Regions from separate parts of the Leuconostoc kimchii IMSNU 11154 genome, predicted to be linked through region 2. Evidence: riboswitches for the same ligand, from Rfam matches in the RefSeq annotation. Region 2 holds a riboswitch; the other holds the start of a gene.
What was found. Region 2 has a riboswitch for FMN ahead of LKI_RS11145 (deaminase). Riboswitches for the same ligand answer to the same signal wherever they lie in the genome.
Positions count from the first base shown of each region.

Region 1 (8,596 bases), 98 kb from region 2:
TTGATCTACCTATTGCAACGATCACAGAACAATATTTACTATTTATTCGTGAACAACAGAATATGCAGTTAGATGTTGCAAGTGAATACTTGGTTATGGCAGCTACTTTGGTTCAAATCAAATCAGCTGACTTATTGCCCCAAGAGACATTTGATGACGATTTTATTGATGATGATTTTTTTGACCCACGTGAAGAATTAATGTTGCAATTATTGACATATAAGCAATTTCAAGTCGCGAGTAGCGAACTACGTGAACGTGAAATGCAACATCAGCAATCATTTTCTAGATTGCCAATGCTGGCGCCAACAGATATGGTCTCTGAAACAAAATTATCACCAGGTTTAGGATTAATTGATTTACAGACAGCGTTTGCACATTTATTAAGTAAAAAAAAGCAACAACGCCCAATAAGTCGACGGGTCGTTCGTGAGAAATATACGTTGACGCAGGCCATTAATAACATTAAGCGACATTTTGCGTGCCATCAAGTGGGTGATGAAATTCGTTTTGAGTCATTGTTTGATGAAGTTTACGAACGTGAGCCGCTGGTGATGACTTTTTTAGCAATACTTGAGATGGCTAAGGAAGATAAAGTGTTACTGTATCAGACAGATAAACGCGCAGAAATATTTTTAAAAATTGAAAAGTTGGACGAAAATGAATAATCTTGCTCAAATAGAAGCCGTATTATTTGTGGCTGGTGATGAAGGCATCACAATTAAAGACATTTGTAGCATTACAAAGTTTGATAAGCCTGCTGTAATCACGCTGATTGATGATTTAGCTGCACATTATGATAGTGATGTGACCAGTGCTTTAGAAATTAGGGAAAGCGATGGGGCTTATCGTTTGGTCACAAAGTCAGGGCTTGGTGCTGTAGTAAAAGGTTATTTTGATGCACCTATTAACACAACTTTGTCACAAGCACAATTAGAGACGTTGGTTATTGTTGCTTACAAACAACCTATTACACGTGTTGAAATTGATCAAATTCGTGGTGTACAGTCATCAGGGACTTTGCAAAAATTAGCGTTGCGACAATTAATTATCGATACGGGCCGCAAGGATGACCCCGGTAGGCCTATTATGTATGGTACAACAGCAGAATTTTTAGATTATTTTGGTTTGAAACAATTATCAGATTTACCACCACTACCGGATTTTGATACATTAGAAATTGACGATGAGGGTGGTGAGTTATTCACTAGTGCGTTTGAAACGCGTCTAGCAGAAACGGAAGAAGAGAGCAAACATGTCTGAAGAAGCACAACGTGTACAAAAAGTGATTGCCCAAGCCGGGTTAGCTTCCCGGCGTGGCGCAGAAGAGCTGATTATTAAAGGTCGAGTTCAAGTGAACGGTCAAACAATTACGGCGCTTGGTGTGAAAGTCGAACCAACTGATACCGTGACGGTGGATAGTATACCTCTCGAGGGACGTGAAAAATTGGTTTACTATTTATTAAATAAACCACGTGGTGTGGTAACAACTAACAATGATGAAAAAGGCAGGAGAACTGTTTTAGATATTTTATCAGACGTTAATGAGCGTGTTTATCCGATTGGACGTTTAGATTACGATACAACTGGCGTTTTGTTATTAACAAATGACGGGGTAATAGCTAATCAATTGATGCATCCGAAGTCACGAGTAGATAAAGTGTACATTGCTAAGGTGGCTGGTATTGCAACAGATGATAAGTTGGCGCCGTTGAAGCATGGAGTTGTCATTAAGGGGCGTAAAACAGCACCGGCACGAGTGACAATAGAACGTATCGATAAAGATAAAAAAACTAGTATGGTCCGTGTTATTCTTCATGAAGGTCGAAATCATCAGGTTAAAAATATGTTACAAAAGGTTGGATTACCTGTTGAAAAATTGACACGAGAGCAATATGCTTTTTTTGATTTAACTGGTCTGCAGTCTGGTGAATATCGTAAATTAACAAGCCCTGAAATTAAGCGTTTAAAGGCGGAAGATTACAAAAATTACCGTAGGAAATAAAACGTTGCTCGTAGGCTGTTTATTTGTTAAAATAGCGTTAAGTGAATAAAAACTTCAGGGTAAGGTGTAATTCCTAACCGGCGGTGAGACATGTACGACATGATAAGCCCGCGACCTGTGCAAGCAGCTGATCTGGTCAAAATCCAGAGCCGACCGTAAAGTCGGGTATAAAGAAGTTAAAAAAGAAAGTTAAAGCTGCCTTTTTGTGATACCCTGACAAATTGTGCAGTTTTTTTGAGGCGAAAATTATGTCTATTTCATCAACAACACGAACACAACGGTTAACCTTAATTGCGATTCTTAGTGCAATTTCATTTGGCTTAATGTTATTTCCACAGATACCATTAATTCCAGGCGCCGATTTTTTGAAACTTGATTTTTCAATTGTGCCAATTCTTATTGCTGGTTATTGGCTTAATACATCCGCGGCAATGTGGACAATTGTTCTGCGAACGATACTAAAGCTGATTTTGGCAAACGAGGGTGTTAATACATATCTCGGGTTACCAGTTAATATTGTAGCGGTTGTTGTTTTTGCGGTCATTATGTTTTGGATTATGCCACAATTTAAAACTAAAAATATCATTAAAAGTGTGTTAGCAGTCATGTTAGCAACTCTGGGATTGACTGCTGCTGCGGTGATTATGAATTGGTTTGTGGCGGTGCCACTATATGCAAACTTTGCCCATTTTGACATTGGGAAAGTAATTGGTTTAAAGCAATATTTTATTGCTATGGTCCTACCTTTTAACTTAATACAAGGTGTGACCTGGGGCGTTGTTAGTTTGAGTATCTTATCTATTTTGAAACCGTTACAAAATAATTTAAATTCTTAATCAAACATTATACACAATGGCGAGTTCTATGTGGTAAAATTTTAAGTGAATATACTACAATGGAGGTCGTTTTATAATGAACGATTATGACCCAAATAACATGAGCCGATCTTCTCGGCAAAAAAAACAAAAACTAGAACCAAAATTTGCTCGAAAATCCGATAATAACACAACTGGACATAGAGGGTTACGCATATTTTTGAGCATCTTAGCGCTAGTTATTCTATCAAGTGTGCCGATTTATGGCTTTTGGGCGAATCAAAAGGAACCTGAACAGCAAGCTGCTAAGCCAGTTAGTTCTAAAAAAGCATCAACTTCGGATGAAAAGTCAGTTTCTTCAGAAACGTCAAACACCTCATCTGATGATGTGTCAACAAGTTCGGAAACTGAACCTGAAAGTCAATCAAGTGAGACGCCTAGTTCTGAAATCAGTTCAAGCGTTTCTTCAAGTGAAACAACAAGTAGCCAAAGTTCATCAAGTGCAACACAAACGGCTGTCCTTGGTGCTAGTCAGACGCTGTATAATTTTGCTGTAACCCATGGTATGACGACAGAACAAGTTGTTGCTTTGAACCCTGGATTGACAGTTGATAACTATACACAATATGCCGGTAGAGATTTGAATACGCAATAAGTAGAGGATAATTATGTTAAAGAATTTCCAAGTGGCAATTGATGGTCCGGCATCAGCAGGCAAATCAACAATTGCTAAAATATTAGCATCTCATCTAAAATATGTTTATGTTGATACGGGCGCCATGTATCGTACAGTGACGTTAGCGGCTAAAAAATCTGGTGTCGCTTATTCTGATGAATCTGGCATTGTTAACTTATTATCACAAATAGACATTAGATTTGAACCTGGTATACCAACCCAACGTGTTTACCTTAATAACCAAGAAGTCACTGAAGACATTCGTTCAACAGAAGTAACAAATAATGTTTCCCAAGTTGCTTCGTATGCAGCAGTACGCCAAAATTTGGTCGAAAGACAACGGCAGATTGCTAATAGCAGTGATATTATTATGGATGGTCGTGATATTGGTACAACAGTTTTACCGCATGCTCAAGTAAAAATTTTTTTAATTGCTAGTGTTGAAGAACGAGCCAATAGACGGTATAAGGAAAATGTTGCCAAAGGCATGACAGTTGACCTAGTATCGTTAAAAAAGGATATCGAGGCGAGAGATTATAAAGATTCCCATCGCGAAATTAGTCCATTAACACAGGCTAAGGATGCTGTTTTAGTTGACACAACCGGACTAAGTATTGATGATGTTGTGTCGAAAATCACAAAAATTATTCAAAATAAACAGAAACAATAACTTACAGTGTGAAAACGCTGTTTTTTACTATACAAGAACAAAATATTCTGGTAAACTATATTCATAGTGTAAATTGTAGGAGGACGTTAGACGTCATGAGTGAAACAAACAACGAGTTCTTAGCAGCTCTCGAAAGCGCAGCAGATCAAATTAAGGTGGGAGATGTTATTACAGGTGAGCTTTTGGCCATTGATAACGATAACCAAGCAGTTGTTGGTTTGCCTACCGGTGAAGAAGGAGTTGTGCCAGCACGTGAGTACTCAGACGATCGTAACATCAACCTGGCAGACGAATTGAAGATTGGTGACAGCATTGAAGCTGTTGTTATTTCGAATGTAACAAGTGATAAAGAGGGTGTGTCATACCTTTTGTCAAAGAAGCGTTTAGACGCTCGTAAAGCATGGGAAAATCTTAGCTTCGGCGAAGGTGATACAGTTGATGCAAAAGTTATCAACGCTGTTCGCGGTGGTTTGATTGTTGATGTTAATGGTGTTCGCGGCTTCGTACCTGCTTCAATGGTTGCAGAACGTTTCGTATCTGACTTGAACCAATTCAAGAATAAGGATATTAAGGCACAAGTTATCGAAATTGACCCTGCTAATGCACGTTTGATTTTGTCACGTAAGGCTGTAGCAGCACAGGAACGTGCTGCTCAACTTGCCGAAGTATTTAGCAAATTAACAGTTGGCGAAGTCGTTGAAGGTACTGTAGCACGTTTGACAGACTTTGGTGCTTTTGTTGATTTGGGTGGTGTTGATGGCTTGGTCCATGTATCAGAAATTTCACATGACCGTGTTAAAAACCCAGCCGATGTTTTGACAAAGGGTGATAAGGTTAATGTTAAGATTTTAGCCTTAGATACTGAAAAGGGTCGTATCTCACTATCAATCAAAGCAACACAACGCGGACCTTGGGATGAAGCTGCAGATCAAATTGCTGCAGGCGATGTTCTTGAAGGAACCGTTAAACGTGTAAAAGACTTTGGTGCTTTTGTTGAAATTTTACCTGGTATTGAAGGTCTTGTTCACGTATCACAAATTTCAAATAAGCGTATTGAAAATCCTTCAGAAGTATTAAAGTCTGGCGATAAAGTACAAGTTAAAGTCTTGGATATCAAGCCAGCTGAAGAGCGTATTTCATTATCAATGAAGGCTTTGGAAGAAAAGCCTGAACGTGAAGATCGTCGTAAAGATGGATCAGCCTCACGTGCAGATATCGCTGCTTATAAGCAAAATGATGATTCTGGTGCAACATTGGGCGATATTTTTGGTGATAAGTTGTAAAATTAACACGTAGAAGAGCTGGTTAGCCAGTTCTTTTATTTTGGAAGAAAAATTGAGTGGGCGTTAGTAGTGGCTCACGGTAAGAAAAGAAAGGGGTGCTATTATGTCAGCACCAATAGTAGCAATTGTTGGACGCCCAAATGTTGGAAAGTCTACGATATTTAATCGCATGGCTGGAGAACGTATTGCAATCGTTGAAGATCAACCTGGTGTGACACGGGACCGTTTATACGCGCCAGCAGAGTGGCTGAATTATGAATTCCGCATGATTGATACGGGTGGTATTGAACTTGGTGACGAACCGTTTTTGGCTGAAATTCGCGCGCAGGTTGAATTAGCAATTGACGAGGCAGATGTTATTGTTATGGTCGCTTCTGGTCGAGAAGGGGTCACGTCTGCAGACGAAGTTGTGGCTAAAATGCTATATAAAACTGCAAAACCCATTGTTCTAGCAATCAATAAGGTTGATAATCCTGAAATGCGACAAGACATTTATGACTTTTATTCACTTGGTTTGGGAGAACCCTATCCAGTGTCAGGAGCCCATGGGCTCGGGTTAGGTGATATGTTGGATGCGGTTGTTAAAAATTTCCCAGATGAAGCAGCCGAACAAGAAGATGAAGGCGTCATTAAATTTAGTATTATTGGTCGTCCAAATGTTGGAAAGTCTTCAATTGTTAATGCCATGCTCGGTGAAGATCGTGTTATTGTATCTAGCATAGAAGGTACAACTAGGGATGCTATTGATACACGTTTCGTAACACCTGAAGGTGATGAATTCATTATGGTTGATACCGCAGGTATGCGTAAACGTGGAAAGGTTTACGAAAATACAGAGAAATATTCTGTTATGCGTGCGTTAAAGGCAATCGATAATAGTAATGTAATTTTAATGGTAATTGATGCAGAGGCGGGAATTCGCGAACAAGATAAGCATGTCGCTGGTTTTGCACATGAAGCTGGTCGTGCCATGATTATTGTTGTCAACAAATGGGATGCAATTGAAAAAGATGATCGTACAATGAAAGATTTTGAAAATTTAATTCGTGCAGAATTTAAGTTTTTAGACTACGCACCAATTATTTTCGTTTCTGCTAAAACGGGACAACGTTTGGATCGTTTGCCACAACTTGTTAGAGATGTTGATGACAATCATCGAAAGCGTGTATCGTCATCAACGCTTAACGATGTTATTATGGATGCTATTGCAGTAAATCCAACACCTTCAGACAATGGCCGTCGTTTACGCGTTTACTATGCAACACAAGTAGCTATTCAACCACCAACATTTGTTATTTTCGTGAATGATGTTGAACTCATGCATTTTTCGTATGAGCGCTTCTTAGAAAATAAAATACGTGAAGCGTTTGACTTTACAGGCACACCAATTAAGTTAATTATCCGAGCTCGTAAATGAAAAAATAATGAGGTTAGTGGAATCATTTCTTTCAGAGGCATGATTTTTTTATGACAAAATGATTACGAAACGGCTAAAGTCGCGTAAACACTACACATTGGGGCATTCTTATGGTATTCTAGTTACATGAAATAATGTTTCGACACATTTCAAAACCGCTCGACGGTTAATAAATACTCTCAGGAGAAGCAAAATGGCTAACAAGCAAGAATTAGTAGATTCAGTTGCAAAAGCAACAGGTTTGACAAAGAAAGATGCCACTGCATCAGTTGACGCAGTATTTGCATCAATCGAAGCAGCTTTGAAGAACGGTGAAAAAGTTCAATTAATTGGTTTTGGTAACTTTGAAGTTCGTGATCGTGCAGCCCGTAAGGGTCGTAACCCACAAACTGGTGCAGAAATTGAAATTCCTGCATCAAAGGTACCTGCATTTAAGCCTGGTAAGGCTCTAAAAGAAGCAGTAAAGTAATATATACTGTTTTATATAACGGTAGTATTGGTAAGGACGGGCTGAATTAGCTCGTTTTTTTGTTTGAAGAGCACGACTTATCCTTGAGACAACAGAAGCTTGTTAATATACAATCGATGTGCTGTATGCTAGAAGCGAGGCTGACTGATATGTGGTTATTTTTTATGTTAAAATAGATTATTAGTTAACCATATGCTGGTGATTAAACATATAAGAACAATATATTATGATTTTTTTATAATAAGTTAATATTTGGAGGTGTAAGCAATGAAATCAAATTATGCACAGAAAATGTTAGACGCATTGTCAAGCGGTCAGCTTGACCAAGCACAGCATCTGTTTGCACAATCTTTAAGAAATGATGATGATGATTTAATTTATAGTTTAGCAGAAGAATTGTATGCCTTGGGTTTTTTAAATCAGTCACGTCGTGCTTATAAAAAATTATTAGAAAAGTATCCGGAAGAAGATGAAATTCGTGCAGCACTGGCAGATATAGCGATTGAAGACGGCGAAATTGATGAGGCACAAAATTACTTAGCACAGGTTCAACCTAACTCATCGTCTTACCTCCGGTCATTGCTTGTGAAGGCAGATATTTATCAAACAGAAGGACTCAATGAGTCAGCAGAGTATAGTTTGTTACAGGCTGAAAATATTGCACCAGAAGAAGATGTCATTCAATTTGCTTTGGCAGAATTTTATTTTGCTAACCAATCTTTTCAGCAGGCTATCTCACGTTATCGTGCGTTATTGCTAAAAGGACAGCGTGAGATTAGCCGTGTTGATATTGTTGCTCGTATCGGTGTAGCCTATGCACAAATTGGCAATTATGATCATGCGATTGGTTACTTAGAACAAATTAAACCCGAACGTATGACCTTAGATATACGCTTTCAATTGGCTATTTTATACCAGGAAACGCAACGTGAAAACGAAGCAATGACATTATTTAATGAGATTTTGGACTCAGATCCCAAATACACATCGGTTTATCCTTTGCTGGGAAAGACATACGAGCAATTACATCAAATTGAAGACGCTTATCGTACGTATCAGGCTGGTTTGGTGCAAGACGAAACAAATATACAGTTATATCGTCTAGCGGCCACAGCGGCTCAAAAAACAGGCGATTTAGATGCAGCAGAAAATTACTACCTTAAAGCATTAACAATTGATGATGCGGATGTGACAACCATTTTAAATTTGACCGATTTATATCTTGCGCAAAAGCGATTCAATGAAGTCATCAGTTATATGA
Region 1 covers NC_014136.1:1,867,341-1,875,936, forward strand. Annotated here, with positions in the region: gene LKI_RS09890 (segregation and condensation protein A) at 1-668, shown strand, start outside; gene scpB (SMC-Scp complex subunit ScpB) at 661-1,263, shown strand; gene LKI_RS09900 (pseudouridine synthase) at 1,256-2,005, shown strand; FMN riboswitch at 2,052-2,187, shown strand; gene LKI_RS09905 (ECF transporter S component) at 2,254-2,841, shown strand; gene LKI_RS09910 (hypothetical protein) at 2,918-3,475, shown strand; gene cmk ((d)CMP kinase) at 3,489-4,166, shown strand; gene rpsA (30S ribosomal protein S1) at 4,262-5,449, shown strand; gene der (ribosome biogenesis GTPase Der) at 5,553-6,866, shown strand; gene LKI_RS09930 (HU family DNA-binding protein) at 7,036-7,335, shown strand; gene LKI_RS09935 (tetratricopeptide repeat protein) at 7,603-8,596, shown strand, end outside.
Region 1: linked by a shared signal. The riboswitch ahead of LKI_RS09905 (ECF transporter S component) and the one ahead of LKI_RS11145 (deaminase) in region 2 are both predicted to bind FMN.

Region 2 (8,596 bases):
CCAAGCCAACGAGATCCCCTTCATGTTCACGATTTTGATCATCCGTTAAGATGATTAATTGCCCTTTTTTGAGCGATTCGACTGCTAAGTTTACTTTTTCAAAACTCGTTAACATACTAATCCTCCTGATTTAAGTATTTTGCTAAAATATCCGTTTCAATATTCACGCGATCAGTTACTTCAAGTGAGTCTAAGTTTGTATGTGTTAATGTATAGGGAATTAAACCAATTTGAAAAGTATCATTTACCGTTTTCACGACAGTTAAACTAACACCAGATATGGTGATGGATCCTTTGGCTACAATTTGCCGCATGACTTGATTATGTCCTACTTGAAAAGTAAGCATAACTGTTTCGTCTACCTGTTGTCTGTGAATCACTTGTGCAGTAGTGTCAACGTGTCCTAAAACAAAATGGCCATCAAAACGTTCTGATGCCAAAATTGCCTTCTCAAGATTAACACGTTGTCCGACACGATAATCTTGAACAATCGTTGTTTCAAATGTTGGCATCATAATATCAAAATCGGCATAATTTTGTTCAGATGCAATCATCGTCAGACAAACGCCGTCTACCATGATGCTAGCGCCCAATGCGCTATCACTAAAATAATTTGTTTCGGTTGAAATTCGCAACCGCATGTTTTTGTCATTGATTAACATCATATTTTCTAATTGACCAATGTTTTGTGTTATGCCAGTAAACATGCTTACACCTCCTTAATTATTGATATAACGTCTTTTCAATGCATTACCAACGCGTGTTTCTGATTCAGGCATTTGCTTGCATATCACGCCTGGTACACCGCTACCTAATGTCGCATTTGTTTCATAGATCAACATTTCTTGCCACAGATTTTCTGCTATGAATGCATTCATGAGTTTCGGACCGCCTTCAATCATGACAGATTGAATATTTTGTTGGGCCAAATGGCGCAACACACCCGCCAAACCATGAGTCATCAGATAAACGTTGTGGTTTTGATTAGCAAATGCCACATTCTCGGTATAAATAATCCAACGATTAGAAAAATCAAAATGACTGTTTTGTAACCGACCACGTCGATCAATAACAACACGCATGGGCTGCTGATGATCAATAGCAACTAATCTAACCGTCAGCTGCGGTTGATCAACGAGAAGCGTTTGACTGCCAATCATAATGGCACTTTTTGCCGCGCGTTCTTGATGAACATCAATATCAGCGCGAGCATCAGTTAATTTTGTACGTTTGTGATGACCCGCTGACACAAAACCATCTTTTGATACAACTAATTTCAATTGGACATAAGGTTTTTTTGATTGAAAATAATAGTAAAATTCTGGATTAAGACATGCACTGTGATTTGTATTTAAAACGTCCACCTCAACACCTGCCGCTTTTAACAAAGCAATTCCCTGACCATTCGTTGTCGGATTTGGATCGATACTACCAACAACGACACGTCTGAGTCCCCATGTCGACATTTCCTTGGCACATGAACCAACTTTACCAGCTGATGAACAAGGCTCTAAAGTAACATACACCGTTGCGCCAATAATTTGATTTTTTATCTTTCAAATGATTAAACGCATTAATTTCAGCATGTGCTTGACCAAATGCTTCATGGTGACCCGTCGCGATAATTTGATTATTTTGAACGATAATCGCACCAACACGCGGATTATCAAACGTTTTGTAAGTAGTTGCTTTGGCTGCTTCTTGAGCAGCTAAAGCCATACATGTTAAATCATTCATCTTTCACCTCCTGAATTGTTAGAACAAAAAACCCGATGTGTTATGAATACACATCGGGTTATGATAGTTTAGGTCAATTCAAAAAAGTTTGATACATAAAAAGCACCAAAACGATTCTAAATCTTCTCCCATCCAGACTTTAACTGTCGGTCACAGAATTTCACTGTGTCAACAAGACAGTCAACCTGCCTCGTTCACGGACTGAGGTACGTGATACACATACCATCACCGTCGGTCGGGAATTACACCCTGCCCCGAAGATTATTGTTTAACAGTTTAAATATTAACAGCAATGTACGCTCTAGTCAATAAAATTATTTTTATTATCTCGCATGATGACAGTGAACCAATGACTTAATATTTTTAATTGTAAGCGCTTGCATAAATTATTCTTTGGGTTTATACTATAGCTGAACAGATAAATGGAACGTTCCAAGTAAAGGAAAAGAGGTCTAATATGTCTAAACAAAAATGGTGGCAAAACGCTGTTGTCTATCAAGTTTATCCAAAAAGCTTTCAAGATAGCGACAACGATGGTATTGGTGATATACGCGGTATTATCAATCGACTAGATTACATTGCGCAACTTGGGGTTGATGTCATTTGGCTTAACCCAATTTACAAAACGCCAGACATTGATGGTGGCTATGATATTTCGGATTATCAAGATATTAATCCAACCTTTGGTAACATGTCAGACTTTGAAGAACTGCTTGCCAAGGCACATGCACGTCATTTAAAAGTCATGATGGATCTTGTCGTCAACCATAGTTCATTTGAACACGAGTGGTTTAAAAAAAGTTTAGCCAGCTCCGAGCCAGATAACCAGTATCGTGATTATTACATTTGGCGTGATCCTGTTGACGGACATGAACCAAATAATTGGGGATCATTTTTTTCAGGACCAGCATGGACTTATGATGAACAATCTGGTCAATACTATTTACATTTATTCGCAAAAGAACAACCAGACTTAAACTGGGAAAATCCTGATGTCAGAAACAATATTTTCGATATGATGAATTGGTGGGCTACCAAGGGTATTGATGGTTTTCGAATGGATGTGATTTCCTTAATTTCCAAACCAAAAGGTTTACCTGACGCACCATTAGTTGACGATCAAGTATACGGTGACTCGGGTTCAATGGTCGCCAATGGTCCTCATGTTCATGAGTATCTCCAAGAAATGAATCACAAAGTGTTATCCAAGCATGACTGGATTACTGTGGGTGAGACAGCTGGCGTCACTACTGAAGAGGCACAAAAATATGCTAACGTTGACGATAGTGAATTAAATATGGTTTTTCAATTTGAACATGTCAGTTTAGATGGTAATACAAATCCAGCACTTGGTAAGTGGTCTGATCGCCGTGTCACCTTACCTGAATTACGTGCGAATTTAGTCAAATGGCAGAAGAGTCTTGCAGGTAAAGCATGGAACAGTCTGTACTGGAATAATCACGATCAACCTCGTGCCGTGTCTCGATTTGGCAATGATTCGCCAGAATTCAGAGTATTGTCTGCCAAAATGCTAGCGGCTGTTCTACATTTCATGCAAGGCACCCCTTACATTTTTCAAGGTGAAGAACTAGGCATGACAAATGCGAACTATCAAACATTGTCACAATATCGTGATTTGGAAACACTAAATATTTATGAAGATGCCGTCAATAAGACACACCTTGTTGAACCAGAAACCATGTTAAATTACCTCAGAGCGCGTTCGAGAGACAATTCTCGAACCCCGATGCAATGGGATAATAGCCATAACGCAGGTTTCAGTGAACATGATCCTTGGTTGTCTGTTAATCAAAACTATACAACCATTAACGTCAAGGAAGAAATATCTGACAAGAATTCAGTTTTAAATTTTTACAAACATTTAATTGATTTACGACATACGCTACCCGTCATCACGGATGGTCAATTTGATCTCGTGATAGGTAATGAAGATGACGCTGATGTGTTTGCTTATCAGCGATACAATGAATCACAAACAGTATTAATCATTGCTAATTTCACTGATACAACACTTAATCGACATTACGATTTTCCAAATGAACACGAATTACTCATTCAAAACTACCAAGATGATCAAGGCGATACCTTACGCCCATATGAAGTCAAAGCCTATCGCTACAACACTAAAATTACACATTGATATTAAAAAAGAAGGTTAATATGATGACAAGTAATCATAATGTAGTTCAAAATCAGCAAGTTACAGGCAAACTACCATGGAATGAACGCTTTAGTTACGGTCTTAGCGATTTTGCCTGCAGCTTTACATTTAGTTTAATCGGCACTTATTTAATGTATTTTTATACCGACATTTTTGGTATAACAGCCGCAGCTGTAGGTACATTAATGTTAGTTGCACGTGTAATTGATGCGTTAGACGGCCCATTTTGGGGTATTATGATCGATCATACCCATACGAAATGGGGTCGTAGCCGGCCCTACTTGTTGTGGTTCAACGCACCATTTACAATTTTTACAATCCTGTGCTTTACAACACCTGACTTACCCATGAACTGGAAAATTGTTTGGGCGTATGTCACTTATATTGGCATCAATGTATTTTATTCTGCCGTCAATATCCCACTGACATCTATTTTACCAAGTATGACGTCCAATCCAGATGAACGTGTATTGCTATCAACAATTCGTTCTTTATTTTCAAATTTTGGTGGCACCTTAATATCCGTTATTGCCCTACCATTGGTCACCTTATTTGGTGGCAGCGATAATTCTAGAAAGGGATTTTTCTGGCTAGCCGTCATGGCAGCATTAGTATTCTTTGTTATTTATTTAATTGTTTTTGCAAATATTCGTGAACACGTCAAGACACGTAGTTCAGAAAAAGCCTTACCAATTAAAACATCACTAAAGGCACTAAAGAATAATTGGCCTTGGGTGATTGTTGTCGGATTAAATTTTATTTATTGGCTAGGTATGCAAACTAAAGGACAAGTTACCATCTATTTCTTTAAATACAATTTAGAAAGACCTGGACTTGTTTCACTAGCACTGTTCTTTAATGCTGTTGGATTAATCTCTGTCTTTATCACACCCTATGTTGTCACTAAACTCGGAAAGAAGCGAACCCTGTTAACGGGACTAGGCATTAGTATCGGTGGTCAATTAATACTTGGTTTAGGTGCTCAACTTCTGAATATTCCAATAGTTATTATCGGTACAATCGTAGGAAATTTTGGTAATGGCTTTGTCGGTGCTTTGATTGCTGTCCTATTAGCAGATGCCGTTGATTATGGTGAATGGAAAAACAATGTTCGAGCCGAAGGTATCGTCACTTCAGCATCTAGTTTTACTGCTAAGTTTGGCATGGGCTTGGGTGGCGCTATTACAGGTATGCTTTTGTCAGCTGGTCACTATGTGCCAAACAAAGTACAAAGCGCTTCTGCCCTTTTCAGTATTGAAGCTAACTATGTTTGGGTGCCTATGATTGCCTTAGTCATTTCATTTATTTTAATTCTTCTTTACCGCTTAACACCGGAACGGGAAAAGGTTATGCGTCGTGACCTCGCCTTAAAGCATAGTCGTGAGGATCAAGAAGATCTTAATGCAGCACAATAAAAAAAATCATAAAGAGGTAATCGATATGTCTGAAGAACAACTTCATATTAATCCTAATGACTTCGCTATGAAAATCATTGGTCAAACACCAAAAGACAATAAACAGACTAATCAACAATTTATTAAAAGTCAGCTCACATTATATTTAGAAGCCTATTATCTGATCAATGATTTCAATCAGCTAGAAGTTTCACAACTTGAACAAATGAAACAGCAACAAATATCAGAATTATTTGATAAAATGTTATCAGGAAGATTTTCTGTTTAACAAAACAAAAAAGAACGTCCTAACCAAGGGCGTTCTTTTTATAAGATAAAGCAGGTGCTATGTTGTCTAATATGAATGATGTCGCTCGCATAGCGGGTGTTTCACGCGGTTCTGTTTCTAACTATATTAATGGTCAAAAAACGCGACCTGATACACAAATCAAAATTGAAAAAGCAATTAAAGCACTCAATTATGTTCCAAATGCTACCGCTCGCGCTTTAAAAACAAGTCGCTCAAATTATGTAATATTTATCATACCGACAGTTAACACCCCCTTTTTTTCCGAACTGAGTTATCATGTTCAGCTAGAGCTCAAAAAATTTGGTTATAAAATGATTTTGTGTAATTCCAACAGTGAACCGACAGAAGAACTGGAATATATTCAAATGGCAAATACACAAAAGGTGGCTGGTATCATTACAATGTCGTATGCTGACGTTGCTGACCTAGTATCGCCTAATATTGCCCTTGTTTCTATCGAGAAAAAAGTATCTGATAATTTTCCTATGGTTATCTCAGACAACTATCAAGGCGGAAAATTAGCTGCTCAAAAATTACATGACAGCGGTGCTAAACACCTTCTTTTTGCATCCAAATCACCCATCAAAGACATTTCAAGTGTGAGACAACAAGGATTTGTAGATTATTGCACAGAGAATAATCTAACTTATGACACATTTTTATCACGAGACATCCCCAATTTCATTGATGACTTTAGAGATTTCATTTTAGAAAATAAAAGCGATCATGCGTTTAAATACGACGGTGTTTTTTCAGATTCCGATGAATATGCGAACGCTTTCTGGCATATTTTACTTCAGTATGATATTAATGTACCTGCTGATGTTCAAATTATTGGCTTTGATGCTGCCCGTACCTATCAAAGGCAACCTACCTTCCTCTCCGCTATTCGCCAACCAATTGAAAAAATTGCATCAGAGGCAGTGACTAGACTATTGTTGCAACTCCCCCACCCAGAACAGCATAGTCAAAAAAATTCAGTCACTGTATTACCGGTTACTTTTCAACAAGGTGTCACAACAAAGACTGATAGGCATTAACCCAGTCATTGTCCAACATACAGCAAAAGTGTTCTATCGCAACGATTGATGAAGTTACGATAGAACACTTTTTAATTGAAATTTGTTAAGCCATTTTCATCACGCCGTCAACACCGAAATACTGCCATGAGCCATCTGACAATCTTTCAAAGCGATCTGTTACCATCTCTCCTGAATCTGCGTCATAATAACGCGTTTTGCCCTGCTTATCAGTCACCGCCTGTCCTTTGATTTGGTGATAATTGTCATCAAAAAACAAATTTTGACCATTAATTGTTTGATTACCCTTAACAGCACGACCATTTGCACCAAAGTAAAACCATGAACCATCTGTCAGCTTTTCAAAGCGATTAACAATCATTTCGCCAGAATCAGCATCATAATAAGTTGTCCGTCCTTGATTATCAACGTACTCATGCCCCTTAATCTGATTATATTGATCATCGAAATAAAGCTTCTGACCTTTGATTGCTTGACTTCCCTTGACAGCACGACCATTTGCACCAAAGTATGCCCAATCACCATTAGATAGCTTCTCAAAGCGATTAACAATCATCTCACCTGAATCAGCATCATAATAAGTAATTCGCCCTTGATTGTCAACATACTCATGTCCTTTGATTTGACGGTAGTTATCGTCGAAATACAGCTTTTGTCCTTGAATAGTCCTTTGACCCTTGACAGCAACACCGTTTGAACCAAAGTAAACCCATGAGTTGTCCTCTAACTGCTTAAATTGATCAGTCAACATATCACCAGAATCAGCAGAGAAGTAGCGCAATTGCCCATCAGCACTTGTAACTAGTTGCCCCTTGACTTGAATGCCGTCACTGTTGAAGTATTGAACATGTGTTTGTTGGTCTATTTTAATCGTTGTTAACCCTTTATTTGCCATCACACCATTTTTGTCAAAATAGCGCCATTGCTTCTGACTGTCCATGAAATAATCACCAGCTGCTTGTTTACCTTGTTGATTAAAGTAATACGTGTTCCCATCAGCATCAGTCAAATAGGCATCTTGCAACTCAACACCATTTGGCAAGAAGTAGTAGGTTGCGCCATTGATTTTCTGGAAAGAATAAGTCATGTAGCCATTCTTATCAAAATAATACCAATTTGAATTTTTATCTTGAATAAAGGTATCTTTCGCTTGATAACCACTCGTTGAAAAATAGGTCATTCCCTTGTCATCCGAAACAAATCCTGTATTTGATGTTTGATTCACCAATTGTTTTGGCAAAAAGGCATTTTTATCTCCTGAGGCAACCTTAAAGTAGTCGTTAGTTGCCCAATCCTTCAAAACATAGTAAGCACCTCGTCCTTGGATGTTACTACCATTGAAGTATTTTGCAGACCATTCCTGAATTTTTTCACTTGGATCCATTGGTACCCCAGTAGAAATTTGATTGGTGGTAAACAACGAAGGATATTGCGATTTGATGGTATCAAGAAAAGCACCACCATATTGTTTTTGATAATCGCCCCCACCCACAGTTTTTGCCGCATAAAGTGTTTTATTAATCACTGAATTATTATTATAAACACCTGAATTATTGACACGTTCTGCCGTAACCACTTGCTGACCTGTTAGGTTATAAATTTGATCCGGCACCCAGTCAGCCATCGCTTTGATGCCTGATGCGTGCAAAGATTTAATTGCATCGCGTAATTCGTCGACTGTGCCATACTTTGTTGGTATGTTAAATCCAAGATCATAACGATCAGTAAATGCGTAGCCATTTTGAATAATCGAATCTAAGAAACTACCCTCTGTACTTGATCGGTACTGTGGTGCAAATTCAAAACTCGTAATACCCCAGTCCTTGTAGAGTTGTGTATTTTTAGCGATAATTGTATTTGTATATTCGTCTGCATTGGTTGGGAATGATTGAAAGTTAGAAAAACTTTCATAAATAACTTGAGAATCTAATGC
Region 2 covers NC_014136.1:1,965,169-1,973,764, reverse strand. Annotated here, with positions in the region: gene ribB (3,4-dihydroxy-2-butanone-4-phosphate synthase) at 1-115, opposite strand, end outside; gene LKI_RS10455 (riboflavin synthase) at 117-707, opposite strand; gene ribD (bifunctional diaminohydroxyphosphoribosylaminopyrimidine deaminase/5-amino-6-(5-phosphoribosylamino)uracil reductase RibD) at 720-1,526, opposite strand; gene LKI_RS11145 (deaminase) at 1,489-1,737, opposite strand; FMN riboswitch at 1,854-2,003, opposite strand; gene LKI_RS10445 (alpha-glucosidase) at 2,195-3,898, shown strand; gene LKI_RS10440 (glycoside-pentoside-hexuronide (GPH):cation symporter) at 3,919-5,334, shown strand; gene LKI_RS10435 (hypothetical protein) at 5,360-5,602, shown strand; gene LKI_RS10430 (LacI family DNA-binding transcriptional regulator) at 5,674-6,663, shown strand; gene LKI_RS10425 (glycoside hydrolase family 70 protein) at 6,749-8,596, opposite strand, start outside.